2 regions of the Massilia sp. MP_M2 genome follow, and region 2 is predicted to be linked to the other one. Evidence: predicted binding sites of a transcription regulator. Region 2 holds the regulator's gene; the other holds the start of a gene.
The links. The regulator LexA, encoded in region 2, represses DNA repair genes until DNA is damaged. The targets are predictions, from matches to a motif close to ACTGTATNNNNATACAGT.

Region 1 (7,809 bases), on a different contig from region 2:
TACAGCAATAGCCTCGCTGTGAGCCTGCCGGCCTTGCACTGCCGCAAAGGCCTCAGCCTCGCGGAAACGTCGCGCGAATTTGGCGAGCTCCAAGATCGCCGCGTCGATATGGCGATCCACCCAGTCGCGCGGAGGCCTCTCAGCCGCCATGCTCAGTAGACTTTCGAGCGAGGTCCGCGAGCCATCGAAGTTGGCAAGACGTGTAGCGAAACCATCCATTTGTAGGTCGCCCGAAATGCCGGAGACCGAGCGGGCGCGCGCTCGAAGTGCATCGAGGTCGTCGCTGCTCGCGTCGAGCGCGGAAAGCATCTTGGCTTCGACTTCGGCGAGCATCTTACCGTAGGCACCGGCGAGCTCTTGCAATGGCGCGCGCAGTGCCTGCACGTAGGACTTGCCGTCGGCAACGCCCAAGAGCGAGATTAGGTCGACGAACAGGACCTTGTGCGGATCGTTGGCTTTAAGGAGCATATCGCGCATGTCTCTGGCTACCTGCCCTAGCCGCGAGGTACGTCGGGCCCATTCGGGCAAATTGAATACCATCGCCACCAAGCCGCGCGCTGCCTCAAGCGGGTCTGCCGCGCCAGCGCTTTCGCCAATCTCAGCCAATAGCTCGGAGATCCCTTCGAGGATATGGTTTTTGTCTTCGTCGATGGCTACCCAACGCAGCGAGAAGCGGCTGGGGTCTTGCAGGCACTCATCAATGTCAAAATCGGTGAGTCGCGGCATGAACATTCCGTCCTTATAGACGGCGATGTTCGTTTTATGGGCGAGCAGGAAGGCTGTGAGAATTACAGGATGAATACCCCGCTTCATGCCGAAAGGCGGCGCACTCCACAACGCATAAATTTCATGCGCGCCTACGCGAGCATTGGCATCGGAGAAGAGGACGCGGGTAGCATCCCATAGCGGCGCGAAGCCCTTAGCAAAACCATCACTAGGCGGCATACAACGCCATGCGCCGGAAGCGTCTTGGCGATGAAGCTCCGTGCTCTTGAGCAGCGTTTCATAGAGACCGCGCTCGGCTGGAAATCCCTCGAAGCCCAAGGCCTCTTGACCTTCGGCATTGATCATCGCGTGCAACAGTTCACGGCGGGCCTTCACGCTGTTGCTCGACACACTGTCGCGGTTGACCAGTTCGCTCCATACCGGAGGCGAATGCTTGAATAGGTCGTCGGCCAGCATGGATGCCTCGGGGGAGAGCTTCTCTCCTGGCTCTACGATCTGATGCGCGCCCTTATGCCACTTTGCCCTCGACACCGCGGCTTGTAATTGATCCTCAAGATCGGCCCGCGTTGCCGCCAACCGCGCGTAGACCTCGCGCCGGGCGACGGCGTCACCAGAAAGCTCATGCCGCTCCTTGACTTGTTCTAACGCCACCAGCTCAGCAGATAGCTCCGCGATGCGGACATGGTTGGTGGGGATGCCTACCATCACTGGCCATGGACGAAGCTTTGAGCAGTCCGCCGCTCGAAGGCTTGCTTCGCGCTGGCTCATACCCTTAGTCGGGAGAGCAAGAATAAACGCCCCGAATTCGCCCTTCTTAGGTTGAAAGTTAGCGGCGACTTTCTCGGCCTGGTCGCTGCTGCAAAGCGAGAGCTCCATCCAGCGCATTGCTCCTGTCTCGTGATAGTGGCGTTTGGCCACTACTGGATGCAGGCCCATAAGCTGTGCAAGCCAGGCGTAGTCGATACCAGGCGAAGTAGCCATGGCTTGGGCAATCGCTGCATCAATGTCGAAGTCGCTGCCCTCAAACACCGACCAAGCGCCGGTGTAGCTCTTGAATAGCACGACCTTGAGCGAGCTGAGCTTTTCCAGCGCAGCGTCGAGTTCATCGCGGGATTTGTCGTAGAAAAGTGCGCCGATTACGGCGGAGTCGGCAACAAGGCCGGAGCCACTGCGGAACAAATCAATAACTGCGATGTTCTTGATCAGTGACACAAGCAACGCGTCGCCCGTTTTAGCCTCGGCCCGCTCGACCGCTTCGACGGCTTGCGACCAGCGATGCCCGTCAGGAGAAGCAAGGATCGCCGGCTCCAAGTTTGATCGCAGGTAGTCCCAGTAGTCACTAGGACGATACCAGGTCGCATCGCTTTTGAGAGTCGAGTTCAAATAGGACCGGAAGCCATACGGTTCTACTGAGGATAGGAAGCCGAACGTGCTACGCTCGTTTTGTCCAAACTGTCGCTTAGAAATCGGGCCCAGCAGTGCTGCCATGGCCGGGTGCAGTGGCCAGCAGGCTTCCAGTGCCTGCGCAAAGTCCTTTCCCACTGCGGGCCGGCGCGAACGGATCGCCTCAGAAATGGTCATGGACGCGTCGCGCATCCAGTGCGGGATTTCCTTGGCCTCGATCGCTCGGCCAATCAGCTCGACAACTTCATCGCTCGCGGCTACGAAAGGAAGGTCGACGTAGCGGCCTTGGATCTTTGCCCAGTCGTCACGGGTATCGATGCCCAAGCGGGCCGAATATTGTGCGAAGGACTGATGCAGCACACCAACGACAACTAGACATCCTTCTGAACGAGCGGCCGCCTCGGCAAGCTCTTGGAAAAAGTAAACATCATCACCGGAACCCAAGGCCGAAGCCTCCAAGAATTTCCCCATCTCGTCGATGATGACTAGCACGCCGTCATGCGGTCGATTTTTGGCTTCTTCAAGCAACTCGGCGATCAACGACTGGGCGTTCGGCCTACTGCGGCCATCAACGGTCTTACCCTGCGCGCGGCGTAGCGCGGCATGAATCTCTGTCACGACGCTACTACGCCGGCCAACCGTCGGGACGAGCAACCAGCCATTGCGAACCGGGAATGCCTTGTCAAAAGACGGCTTTGAGTCGAGATGCAAAGCGTCACGTGCTTTCGCTCGAAGATCCTTATTTGAATGCAAGACGCTCGCCAACGCGACTGCCAACGAGCTCTTACCTCCGCCAAACGGGCCCGTCCAAGTGAAGCATCGTTGATTGGTACTAGAGAGCTGCGTACACATGCCATCGACTACGGAAGCCGCAGTCGCGTGGCAGATGTAACCAGCGAGTGCGTCGGCGCGGCCGATGTCGGCGTCGACACGGATAGAACGCTGGTATTGGCGTGAAATCTGGACACTATCCGAAAGCGCCTCATGCTTAGTGTCAGTCATAGGCGCGCCTGATCATGTTTTTTACGTCTTCCTTAGACAAGTCTTTGCGATGAATTTGGCGCAGGCCCGCCGAATCGGTCCATTCAACCTTGCGTCCGGTGAAGTCTGAGAGAGTAATTAATCGTTGGGCGATCGACTCCTCATCGAGCTTGAAGACCCGTCCTGGCGAGCCCTCTGCGTAAGCGACGGTTTCAAAGGCGAGCGAACTTTGTCCCTCGGCCTCCCGATTCCAGAAGTCGATTAAGGCATAAGCGAAGATGCCGTTATGCAACGACGCCTTCGGCCCGCGTCGAAAAGCGTATTGCCCCTTATGAACCTCCTGCAACAGCCCTAACTCGCCCAAAAGCGGCTCTGCAAAGTCCTCAGGGGAGCCTCCCGCAACACGCGGCGCGTAACTGCGAAGGCACGTCTCCAAATCTCGCGAGATCGTGGAGGCAGACAGCCTATGCTTAGGATCAAGTTCACGAGCGTAGATGGCTAGAGGTTCTTCTAGTTCTTGGCGGGTGAAGGTTGGAGCAGTCACATGGTTGAACAACCAATGCCAAGTAGTCGAGCGAATGCAGCGGCCTGCGAGCTGCCAATGCGCAAGCCAAGCCGTTGATGGACTCTCAGCATAGGGATCGAGCCCACCGTCACTTAGAATCTCGTTAGCAAGACCTCGAATGCGGAAACCGTCGACGTCCTCATACATCACGCCGCAAGCCAGAGCCCAATGGCGAATTGATGCCACCATGTTCTTGCCTACACCAAAGTCCGCAATGGACTTCTCTTGAGAAAATGTCGATTTGCGGATCAACCCGCCGTCAGTGGCTTGATCGAATAGCTTCTTAAGCCACATTTGACGCAGAGGAAACGTTTCATGGCCTGAGAAGTGGGCAGATCTACCTCGGCTAAGTTTAGATATAGCATTCATTGTTACAGTTTAACCCGAACTGGTGGAATCCACCAGTTAGACCCCTAGGATTTTACTGTAAAAATCCACAGTGTTTTATATCTGCCAACATACCTTCTCATCAGCTCGCCAACGGAGACAATGTTTTTTTGCGAAGCATCCACTTATTCAGAACTTATTCAAAACTACGCTAACAAAAGCTAAAGATGTAAATTGCATTTTTGCAACTTCCACATCCTGCGTCGAGCCAGGCTTTGTCGACAAAGCCGATCATTTCAGTATGATTTTTATAACTGCATTCCCCGACGTCACATACAGCAGCCCTTTACCGTCCGTAACAATGCCGCGAACATCGCCCAGACTCCCGGGCAAATCCCCAACACGCAACGTCGTCGCCCGCGTCGTCCCGGCCACCGTCGTCACCACCCCAGCCGGCGTAATCTTGCGCACGAGGTTATTTACCGCATCAGCAGCATACAGATTGCCCTGCGGATCCACCGTCAACGCTACGACCTGTTCGAAACGCGCTGCATTGCCGGTACCGTTCACCGCACCGCGTGCATTCTGCGCACCAGCAATCGTGAACAGATTGTCCGACCCAAAATTGGCCGTCGGATTCCAGCGACTGATCTCGCGCTCGAGATCGAACAGGTACACGACGTTGCTGCTGTCCACCGCCACCCCGCGCGGTGCCAGTGTGCGCGTTCCGAACAGGTCGCCAACCGTGTTCTGCCCTTCCAGAATCCCCGTCCCGCCCGTGCCGATGGCAAACCGACGCGTGCCGTAGTTGTTAGTGACGTAGAGATTGTTGTTGGCATCGACGGCGATCGCGCCCGGTGTAACGTCAGGCCGACTCGTCGTCGCGACGTTGCTGCCAACCGGGATCGTGGTCACCGTCGCGACCTGGCCACCCGTTGTGATGCTGCGGATATTCACATCATCCGCGACATACACCGTCCCGCCGCTCCCCACTGTCAATGCGACCGGATTGACGAAGCGCGCATTGGCGGCAGCACCGTTAACAAGCCGGCTCTGCCCGGCACCGCCCGCCAGCGTGGTCACCACACCGTCCGGCGTGATCTTGCGGATGACGTAGTTGCCGCGATCTGCCACGTACACATTGCCGCTGCTGTCGATCGCCAGCCCGTAAGGATTATTGAAGCGCGCCGCCGTACCGGTGCCGTCCATCGTCCCGTCGGCAGTGGGGTCGCCCGCGAACACCGACAGCGCCACTGTCTGCACGGGTGGTGGAGTGTCATCGTTCTTGTCATTGTCCTTCGGGATGCCGTCACCACAACCGGCCAGCAGCGCCATCAAACCAAGTGCGCCAAACAGATTTAGGCGCGAACGGGACATATCGGTAACAGGGCGGCGCATCGGCAAAACCTCCAGAAAGTATCGCCGTCGATGCTATCACGTGCCATCGTGCAAGCAGGTATTCTGGTCCATGGCGCCGGCATAAACTGCATCCCTAAAACCCCAGAACCCACTCACCCCGCAGCAGATAACTCGCCCGAATTCCCGTACTTTCTTTTCCACACACGCCAATTGTCCGCTTGACATACGGCGCCGAGTTCCTTAAAGTCGAAATTATGTCTTTCACCCTGCATCTGTCAAACACTCTCCCAGCCGCTGGCGCGCTATCGCTAGCTGCACTGCTACTACGCGCCTGATCGTTCGGCCGTACGTCCGGCACACGCCGGTCCCAACTGCAGCAGGAAGTCGCCCAGATGTCTACCACGCCAATTTTCGCTTCATCGTTTTTCCTCACCGGGTCCATCCTGGCGGCGAGCGCTTGCGTCCCATCCGAAGCGCTGAACCTACCGACCGGTTGCCGGGCCTCGCGTTTCGTGGCCCGCCCGGCAGCCTCCGCCACCCTCAGGCGCATCCGCGCCGCCCAGTGACCAAACCAATCAGGAGCACCCGATCATGCTGACCAATCCCGCCGCAAAGTACCGTCCCTTCCCTGCCATCGACCTGGCAGACCGCCAGTGGCCAAGCCGCACCATCACCACGCCGCCAATCTGGATGAGCACCGACCTGCGCGACGGTAACCAGGCATTGATCGAGCCGATGAGCCCAGAGAAAAAGCTGCGTTTCTTCAAGATGCTGGTCAAGATCGGCATCAAGGAGATCGAGGTGGGCTTCCCGTCCGCCTCGCAGACCGACTTCGATTTCGTGCGCATGCTGGTCGACGACAAGCACATCCCGGACGACGTCACGATCATCGTGCTGACCCAGTCGCGCGATGAGCTGATTCGGCGCACTGTCGAATCGGCCGTCGGCGCCAAGCGCGCGATCGTCCACGTCTACAACTCGGTCGCGCCGGTGTTTCGCCGTGTGGTCTTCAATATGGAGCGCGACGAGATCGTGCAGATCGCCGTCAAGGGCACGCAGCTGATCAAGGACCTGACGTCCCAGTATCCGCAGACCCAGTGGGGTCTGGAGTATTCGCCAGAATCGTTCTCGACGACCGAGCTGGATTTCTCGAAGCAGATCACCGATGCAGTCAGCGCCGTCTGGCAGCCGACGCCGGCCAACAAGATGATCGTCAACCTGCCGTCGACCGTCGAAGCAGCCACGCCGAACGTCTACGCCGACCAGATCGAGTGGATGTGCCGCAACCTGAACAACCGCGAATCGCTCGTCATCAGCGTCCACCCGCACAACGACCGCGGCACCGCCGTTGCCGCCGCCGAACTGGCCGTAATGGCCGGTGCGGACCGCGTCGAGGGCTGCCTGTTCGGCAATGGCGAGCGCACCGGTAACGTCGACCTGGTCACGCTGGCGATGAACTTGTACACGCAGGGCGTGCATCCGGGCCTGGACTTCTCGGATATCGATGCGGTGCGCCAGCTGGTGGAAGACTGCAACCAGCTGCCGGTGCACCCGCGCCATCCGTATGCGGGCGACCTGGTCTTCACGGCGTTCTCGGGTTCGCACCAGGATGCGATCAAGAAGGGTTTTGCCAAGCAGCAGGCCGACGCGATCTGGGAAGTGCCTTACCTGCCGATCGATCCGGCCGATCTGGGTCGCAGCTACGATGCGGTCATCCGCGTCAACAGCCAGTCCGGCAAGGGCGGCATGGCGTATTTGCTCGAGCAGGAATACGGCCTGCAACTGCCGCGCCGTCTGCAGATCGAGTTCTCGCGCGTCGTGCAGCGCCAGGCCGACGAGAGCGGCCGCGAAATCAACCCGGCCGATTTGCACGCGCTGTTCGCGCGCGAGTACCTGGACCAGCAAGAGCCATATCACTACCTCGCGCACCGCATGACCGAAGACAGCGCGCATGACGTGCAGCTCGAAGTCGACGTGGCGCGCCACCATGCGCCGCAGGTGTTCTCGGGCCGTGGCAACGGGCCAATCGATGCGTTCGTCACGGCGCTGGGTCTCGAGATTCGCCTGATGGATTACCACGAGCATGCGATCGGCTCGGGCGCCGATGCCCGTGCGGCGTGCTACGTCGAGCTGCGGGTGGGCGATGGCCCGACGTTGTTCGGTGTCGGCATCGACAGCAATATCGTGACGGCGTCGTTCAAGTCGGTGCTGTCGGCGGTGAACCGCCATGTGGTGAGCGCCGAGCCGAATTCGGACGCTCTGGCGGCATAACAACATCGCGTGGACGGGGCCACCCCGTCCACATCACCGCCCGCTCTTCCGATCCACGATCTGCAACGACGCGCGCTCGCTCATCACCAGCACGAGTTTCAACCGCGCGCGCGTCATCCCCACGAACAGCTTGCGCAGCACCTGCTCGTCGAGCGCCGCGAAATCGATCTCGGTAA
Region 2 (7,809 bases):
GTCGATCTCGGCTAGCGCACTTTACGCCCATGCTCACCTGTCAAATCTGTCAGGGTGGCGCGCGCCGGCACCGGCTTAGAATGGGGCGCGGCTGTCAATACCGAACAGCCACTTTCCCGAGCCTGCTTCCATGCCCCTCCCGCTGACATCACTCCTCACCTCGTGCGCTGCCGCCCTGCTGCTGGCCGCTTGCACCAGCCCTGCCCCTGACGGCGCGAAGACCGCAAGCGTGCGCGAAGAACGCACTACCCCAATCGGCACCTACCTGCCGCGCAAGAAAGGCCAGACGGCCAACAATGCCGGTACGGTCAGCGACATCGAGCGCGAGAACATGAAAAACTCCGGCGTCGGCACGGGCGCGATGACGCAGCATTGAAAAAAAAACGGCGCCGAGGGCGCCGTTTTCGATGGTGATCCAGCCGCAATCACATGATCTTGGTGCCGATCCACCAGGCCACCGCCGCCATGAAGGCCGATGCCGGAATCGTGAAGATCCAGGCCCACACGATATTGCCAGCCACGCCCCAGCGCACGGCCGAGGTCTTGCGCGCGGCGCCCACGCCGACGATGGCGCCGGTGATCGTGTGCGTCGTCGACACCGGAATGCCGAACGCGCTCGAGAGCAGCAGCGTGACCGCACCGCCCGTTTCGGCGCAGAAGCCGCCAACCGGCTTGAGCTTGGTGATCTTCTGGCCCATGGTCTTGACGATGCGCCAGCCGCCGAACAGCGTACCGAATGCGATCGCCGCGTAGCACGAGATGATCACCCAGGCCGGTGGATACTCGGCCGTCGCGCTCGTGTAGCCCGCGGCGATCAGGAGCATCCAGATGATGCCCATCGTCTTTTGCGCGTCGTTGCCGCCGTGGCCCAGCGAATACGCCGCAGCCGAGACCAGCTGCAGCTTGCGGAACAAACCGTCGACCTTTCTGGGCGTGGACTTCACGAAGATCCAGGCCACCATCAGCATGATGATCGAGCCCAGCGCAAAGCCCAGCAGCGGCGCGACGACGATGAACGCCACGGTCTTGATCAGGCCACTCGAGATCAGCGAACCGGTGCCCGCCTTGGCCACGGCCGCGCCCACCAGGCCGCCGATCAGCGCGTGCGACGACGATGATGGAATGCCGTAGTACCAGGTGATGACGTTCCAGGAGATCGCCCCGACCAGGGCACCAAAGATCACGTAATGGTCAACCACGTGCGGATCGATCGTGCCCTTGCCGATGGTTTGCGCGACTTTCATGTTGACCACGAAGATCGCGATGAAGTTGAAGAAGGCCGCCATTGCGACGGCGTGCTGGGGTTTCAAAACCCCGGTCGAGACCACGGTGGCGATCGAGTTTGCCGAATCGTGAAAACCGTTCATGAAGTCGAATACCAGTGCCAGGAGCACGAGCATTCCCAGCACGTAGATGCTGATGTTGAGATTATCCATGGTTATGCAGGTCTGCGACGCTTACGCGTTCTCGACGATGATGCCTTCGATGATATTGGCCACGTCTTCGCAGCGATCGGTAACCGTCTCGAGAATCTCGTAGATGGCCTTCATCTTGATCAGGTTACGCACGTCCGGCTCGTCGCGAAACAGCTTGGACATCGCCGCGCGCATCACGTGGTCGGCGTCCGATTCCAGGCGGTCGATCTCTTCGCACAGCGCGACGATCCTGGCGGCGTTGTCCATATTGTGCAGCAGTGAGACGGCTTCCTGCACCTTCAGGCAGCAGGCCAGGCACAGCTCGGCCAGACGCTTGGCTTCCAGCGTCACGGCTTGCAGGTCGTACAGCGAAATCGTCTGGGCCGCGTCTTCCATCATGTCCAGGATGTCGTCCATGCGCGTGATCAGCTTGTGGATATCGTCGCGGTCGATCGGCGTGATGAAGCTTTTGTGCAGCAAGTCCACCGTGGCATAGGTGATCTTGTCAGCCTGCTTTTCGATCGTCTCGATCGCATGGGTGCGGGTTTCGAGGTCATCGAAGTTGGTCATCAGACTGACCATCTCCTGCGCCCCTTTGACGCACAAGTCGGCATGCTGATTGAAAAGATCGAAAAACTTGCCCTCGGTGGGCATGAAACGTCCAAACATAGATTCTCCGTATTGACTCTCTGGGATCACGCGCTCGCGCCGGAAATGCGGCCACGCGCAAAGGCGGCCATTAAAACATCAATGGCCGCCTCGGTGTTACTACAAATGGTTATTTAGTCACCTTGGTACACAGACAGGTTGCCGCTGTAATTGCCGAACTTGGTGTACTGGCCGATCCAGGTCAGGCGGATCGCGCCAATGGGACCGTTACGCTGCTTGCCGATGATGATTTCGGCCGTGCCCTTGTCGGGCGAATCGGGGTTGTAGACCTCGTCGCGGTACAGGAAGATGATGACGTCGGCATCTTGCTCGATTGCGCCGGATTCGCGCAAGTCGGACATCACGGGCCGCTTGTTCGGCCGTTGTTCCAGCGAGCGGTTCAGCTGCGACAGCGCCACCACAGGGCATTGCAGCTCCTTGGCCAGGCCCTTGAGCGAGCGCGAAATCTCCGAAATTTCAGCGGTGCGGTTATCGCCCGGCTGGCTACCCTGCATCAGCTGCAAGTAGTCGACGATGATCAGGCCCAGCTTGCCGCACTGGCGCGCCAGGCGTCGCGCACGCGCACGCATCTCGATCGGGTTCAGCGCCGGCGTCTCGTCGATGTACAGCTGGGCGTCGTTCATCTTTTGAATGGCGTGGGTCAGGCGCGGCCAATCCTCGTCGTTCAGGCGCCCGGTACGCAGCCGGTGCTGGTCGAGCTGGCCGACCGAACCCAGCATACGCATCGCCAGCTGGGTACCGCCCATCTCCATCGAGAAAATTGCGACCGGCAGACCGGCCTCGATCGCGACGTTCTCGCCGATATTGACCGAGAACGCCGTCTTGCCCATCGACGGACGACCGGCAACGATGACGAGGTCGCCCGGTTGCAGGCCGGACGTCATGCGGTCGAGGTCGATAAAGCCGGTGGGCACCCCGGTAATCTCGCCCTGATTCTCGCGGCTATAGAGTTCGTCGATGCGCTCGACGACCTGCGTCAGCAGCGGCTGGATCGGATTCCAGCCCTGCTGGCCGCGCGAGCCGGATTCGGCAATGGCAAAGATCTTGGACTCGGCTTCGTCGAGCATCTGCTTGACTTCCTTGCCCTGCGGGTTGAACGCATTGCCCGAGATTTCATCGGCCACAGTGATCAGCTTGCGCAGGATGCCGCGGTCGCGCACGATCTCGGCATAGCGCCGGATATTGGCAGCCGACGGCGTGTTCTGCGCCATCGCATTCAGGTATTGCAGGCCGCCCACGTCATCGGCCTTGCCGAGCTGGTTACAGGCTTCGTAGACGGTAATCACGTCGGCCGGCTTGCCGCCGTTGATCAGGCGGACCATCTGTTCGAAGATGATGCGGTGATCGTAGCGGTAGAAGTCTTCCGCGTTCATGAAGTCGGCAATGCGGTCCCATGCGGCGTTATCGCGCAGCAAGCCGCCAATGACGGATTGCTCGGCTTCGATGGAGTGCGGGGGGATGCGCAGGGCGTCGAGTTGCGGATCTGGAGGTGCTGCGTTCATGGGCGGGATTATACCTTTTCCGGTCTTGCGACTGGCAATAATGGAAAGCCGAAAAGCAAAAAAGCCGGGCGAACCCGGCTTTTTCAGAACTGCGTGCTCAGCACATGTACAGCGTGTGCTTAGGCAGCTTCGCCCACAACAGCGACGGTGATTTCCGACACGACGTCGGTGTGCAGAGCGACTGCAACCGGGAATTCGCCGGTGGTTTTCAAAGGGCCGGTCGGCAGGCGCACTTGCGACTTCTCGACAGCGAAACCTTGCTTGGTCAGCGCTTCGGCGATGTCGAAGTTGGTGACCGAACCGAACAGACGGCCATCAACGCCGGCTTTCTGGCCGATGGTGACGGTCATGCCGCTCAGCTTGTCGCCTTCGGCCTGGGCAGCCGACAGCTTTTCAGCTGCTGCTTTTTCCAGTTCAGCGCGCTTGGCTTCGAACTCGGCGACGGCGCCGGCGGTAGCGCGGCGGGCCATCTTTTGTGGGATCAGGAAGTTACGTGCGTAACCGTCCTTGACCTTGACGACGTCGCCCAGGTTGCCGACGTTGACTACTTTTTCCAACAGAATGATTTGCATAGTGATCTCCAGATGTCTGACTGTCGTGACCGACGATTAACCGTGGTGCAGGTCGGTGTACGGCAGCAGCGCAAGGTAGCGTGCGCGCTTGATCGCGGTGTCGACCTGACGCTGATAGTGCGCCTTGGTGCCGGTCAGACGTGCTGGCATGATCTTGCCGTTTTCCTGGACGAAGTCCTTCAGGGTGTCGACGTCCTTGTAGTCCACCTGCTCAACGCCAGCGGCGGTGAAGCGGCAGAATTTCTTGCGCTTGAACAGCGGGTTTTGCTGTTTGCGCTTCTCTTTGAGTTTCGCTTTGTTTTTGTCGAACTTTTTACCGAATGCCATTTGAGGCTCCTGTATCTAAATTGCCGGGTTAAGCGGCACTGAAATCAATGATGTGAAACACCAGGGCTTTGCTGTTGCGATTTTTCCGTGCAAGAAATCCGTTGAACCTGTAGCTGGCGCCAAGTTCGGCGCTGGCAAACCTGCCCGAAATCTCGCCCGCGGCGAACGCGGGGACTTCGAACGCGACCGACCTTTCGACTCCGGCCTCTTCCTGCTGCGATTCGTGCATCAGGACGGCTGAAACGATTGGCACACCGGCCGGGGTGTAACGCAGTACGTCGCGCTCGGCGATGGTCGCCATGAGCTGGAGGTGGTTTGCGCTGTGCACCCGGTATTACTGGTTACTACGAATAACTGGGAAAAACTTAAGCAGCAGCAGGCGCTGGCGCAGCGGCTGGAGCGGCTGCAGGCGCAGCGGCTTCGGCACGGTGGCTCTTGGCTGCGTCTTCGCGCTGCACCGATTTCATCATCGGCGACGGTGCGGTTTCAGCTTTTTTCAGCTTGACGGTCAGGTGACGCAGAACCGCATCATTGAACTTGAATGCAGTTTCCAGCTCGACCAGGGTCTCGTTGTCGCATTCGATGTTCAGGCAGATGTAGTGTGCTTTTGGCAGCTTCTGGATCTGGTATGCCATCTGGCGGCGGCCCCAGTCTTCAACGCGATGGATGTTACCGCCGCGGCTGGTCACCGTGGTCTTGTAACGCTCGATCATCGCCGGGACTTGTTCGCTCTGGTCCGGATGGACGATAAACACGATTTCATAATGACGCATGCATTACTCCTTGAGGACGTTTAACAAATGCCCACCTCGGCGTCAAGACGAGTGTGGGAAGGGAAAGCCGGCAATTATAACCCGGATCTCGGTGGCTTGGAAAGCCCAATGACGCATTGCAGGCACGTTCAGCCCGTCTTGCGACAGATCTGACTCGACAATTCCGGGGTTTTGGCGCATGTTTGGACCCTGAATCGGGATTTTCGCGATATTTTTTGCGTTTCCCCTTGCGCGCGGCAGAATACTGTACAAAAATACAGGTTACACACATAACCGGTTGCTGTAACACATTTATGCTAAAGCTCACTGCACGGCAAGAACAGATCCTGAACCTGATCAAGGAAGCGATCGAGAACACCGGTTTCCCCCCGACCCGGGCTGAAATCGCTTCCGAACTTGGTTTCCGCTCGGCCAATGCGGCTGAAGAACATCTGCAAGCGCTGGCGCGCAAGGGCGCCATCGAAATTTCGCCGGGCACGTCGCGTGGCATTCGCCTGATCGGCGCGAGCGTCGAGGCGATTCCGATGCCGCCACCGTCGTTCATGTCGCTGCCGCTGGTCGGGCGCGTCGCGGCGGGCAATCCGATCCTGGCGCAGGAGCACGTCGAAGCCACTTACAACGTCGACGCCGCGATGTTCGCAGCGCGGCCCGATTTTCTGCTGAAGGTCAAGGGCTGGTCGATGCGCGACGCCGGCATCATGGATGGCGACTTTTTGGCGGTCAAGAAAATCGACAGCGCCAAGAATGGCCAGATCGTCGTCGCGCGCCTGGGCGACGAAGTCACGGTCAAGCGCTATCGCAAGACGGGTGATCTGGTCGAGCTGCTGCCAGAAAACCCCGACTTCAACATCATTGCCGTCTCGCCAGACGAAGAGTTTGCACTCGAAGGCCTGGCTGTTGGTCTGATGCGTAGCTGGAACTGATGCAAAGGCGCCGGCCTCTCCCTGCCGGCGCCCGTCCTGCCCTGCCTACTTCGACGCCTTCTTCACGACCGCATTGTGCTGGCTGACAAAGGCCTCGGTCGCACTGCGCCACGCGGCAAAATCGGCCAGGATCATCTTTGAATTGACCTTCGCGCCTTCCGCGATATTCTGCCGCACCTGCTCCAGGTAGGCTGCCGATGCCTCTGTTTCCTGCTTGTTCATCAGCTTGGCGATATCGGCCGGAATCTTCTTGGTCAATGGCGACTGCGCGTTCAGGTTCGTTACCATCTTGTTATAGCAATCCTGCCAGCCCGTCACCAGCTTGTTGACGCGATCGATCTCGTCGTTGACTTTCGACACGGCTGGAATGCGCGGCGACGGGCAACGGTATTCGCCCGACTGCAGCTCGGCGCCATCGTAGCCCTTGATCCAGTAATCGATCTCGGCGCGCTTGGTCACGCGCTGTTCCATCACGACCAGCGATTCGGCCGCGACCTTGTTGCCCTTGGCCGCCGACTTTTCGAACAATGCCTTGGCCGCCGCCTCGTCGACGGCGCCCGCTTCGCCATACCAGTACATCTGGCCCAGCTGCTGCTGCGCTTGTGGATTGCCGGCATTGGCCAGCTTGGTGTAGAGCTTGAGCGCGCCCGCGTAATCCTTCTTTTCGAACAGCGCATTGGCGTCTTCCAGCTCGCCCGCATAGGCAGTGCTGGCGATGCTCAGGGGCAGGTACAGGGACAGGCAGAGCAGGAAACGTTTCATGGGCATCCGAAGAAAATGACAAGCTGACGATGGCGCATCATAGCCCCCTTTTACAGCCAAACTCAACCGTAAAAATGACAAGGCCGGCATCGCGCCGGCCTTCTTTGCATGGCTTTACGCCACGCGGTAACGCCACGCGGTAACGCCACGCGGTAACGCCACGCGGTAACGCCGCGCGGTAACGCCGCGCGATACGCCGCGCGGTAACGCCGGGCGGTACGCCGTACTTACGCGTCCAGCGCCTGGCGGAAGTCTTCAACCAGGTCATCGGTGTCCTCGATGCCCACCGACACACGGATCAGCGACTCGGCAATGCCCATGCTGGCGCGGCGCTCGGCGCCCATCTCGAAGAAGATCGTGTGCGCCACCGGAATGACCAGCGTACGGTTGTCGCCCAGGTTCGACGCCGGAATCGCCAGCTGCAGGCGATTGAGGTAATCGAACGGATCGATGGCCTCGTGCAGCTCGAAGCTGAGCAGCGAACCACCGGCGCGAAACAGCGACGTGACAATACCATGCTGTGGGTGCGAGGCCAGGCCCGGATAGTGGACCTTCGCCACGCGCTCGTCAGCCTCGAGCATCGTGGCCAGCGCCAGTGCATTGGCGCAGGTACGCGTCATGCGCAGCGCCAGTGTCTCGGCGCCGACGGCGATGTGATGCGCCGCTTCCGGCCCAAGCGAGGCGCCGAAGTCGCGCAGCGCTTTCGCGCGCAGTTGCGCCATGCCCTGGGCCTGCGCCGGCTGCTTGCGAAAGTTCGGTGCGATGTTGGGGAAGGTGCTCCAGTCAAACAGCCCGGTATCAGTCAGCGCGCCGCCGAGCGCGATGCCGTGACCACCGATGGACTTGGTCAGCGAATTGACCACGAG

Region 1: the regulator LexA is predicted to act here: its motif matches at 4,100-4,117, upstream of RCH14_RS10090 (DUF4007 family protein).

What each region holds. Positions count from the first base shown of each region.
Region 1 covers NZ_JBCHJF010000003.1:534,320-542,128, reverse strand. Annotated here, with positions in the region: gene RCH14_RS10095 (ATP-binding protein) at 1-3,132, opposite strand, end outside; gene RCH14_RS10090 (DUF4007 family protein) at 3,125-3,970, opposite strand; gene RCH14_RS10085 (hypothetical protein) at 4,295-5,401, opposite strand; gene leuA (2-isopropylmalate synthase) at 5,951-7,633, shown strand; gene RCH14_RS10075 (ATP-binding domain-containing protein) at 7,667-7,809, opposite strand, start outside.
Region 2 covers NZ_JBCHJF010000002.1:175,780-183,588, reverse strand. Annotated here, with positions in the region: gene RCH14_RS05645 (MBL fold metallo-hydrolase) at 1-15, shown strand, start outside; gene RCH14_RS05640 (hypothetical protein) at 131-376, shown strand; gene RCH14_RS05635 (inorganic phosphate transporter) at 426-1,436, opposite strand; gene RCH14_RS05630 (DUF47 domain-containing protein) at 1,458-2,084, opposite strand; gene RCH14_RS05625 (hypothetical protein) at 2,028-2,201, shown strand; gene RCH14_RS05620 (replicative DNA helicase) at 2,198-3,586, opposite strand; gene rplI (50S ribosomal protein L9) at 3,706-4,158, opposite strand; gene rpsR (30S ribosomal protein S18) at 4,195-4,485, opposite strand; gene priB (primosomal replication protein N) at 4,514-4,813, opposite strand; gene rpsF (30S ribosomal protein S6) at 4,851-5,258, opposite strand; gene lexA (transcriptional repressor LexA) at 5,552-6,181, shown strand; gene RCH14_RS05590 (sel1 repeat family protein) at 6,227-6,943, opposite strand; gene RCH14_RS05585 (cystathionine gamma-synthase family protein) at 7,171-7,809, opposite strand, start outside.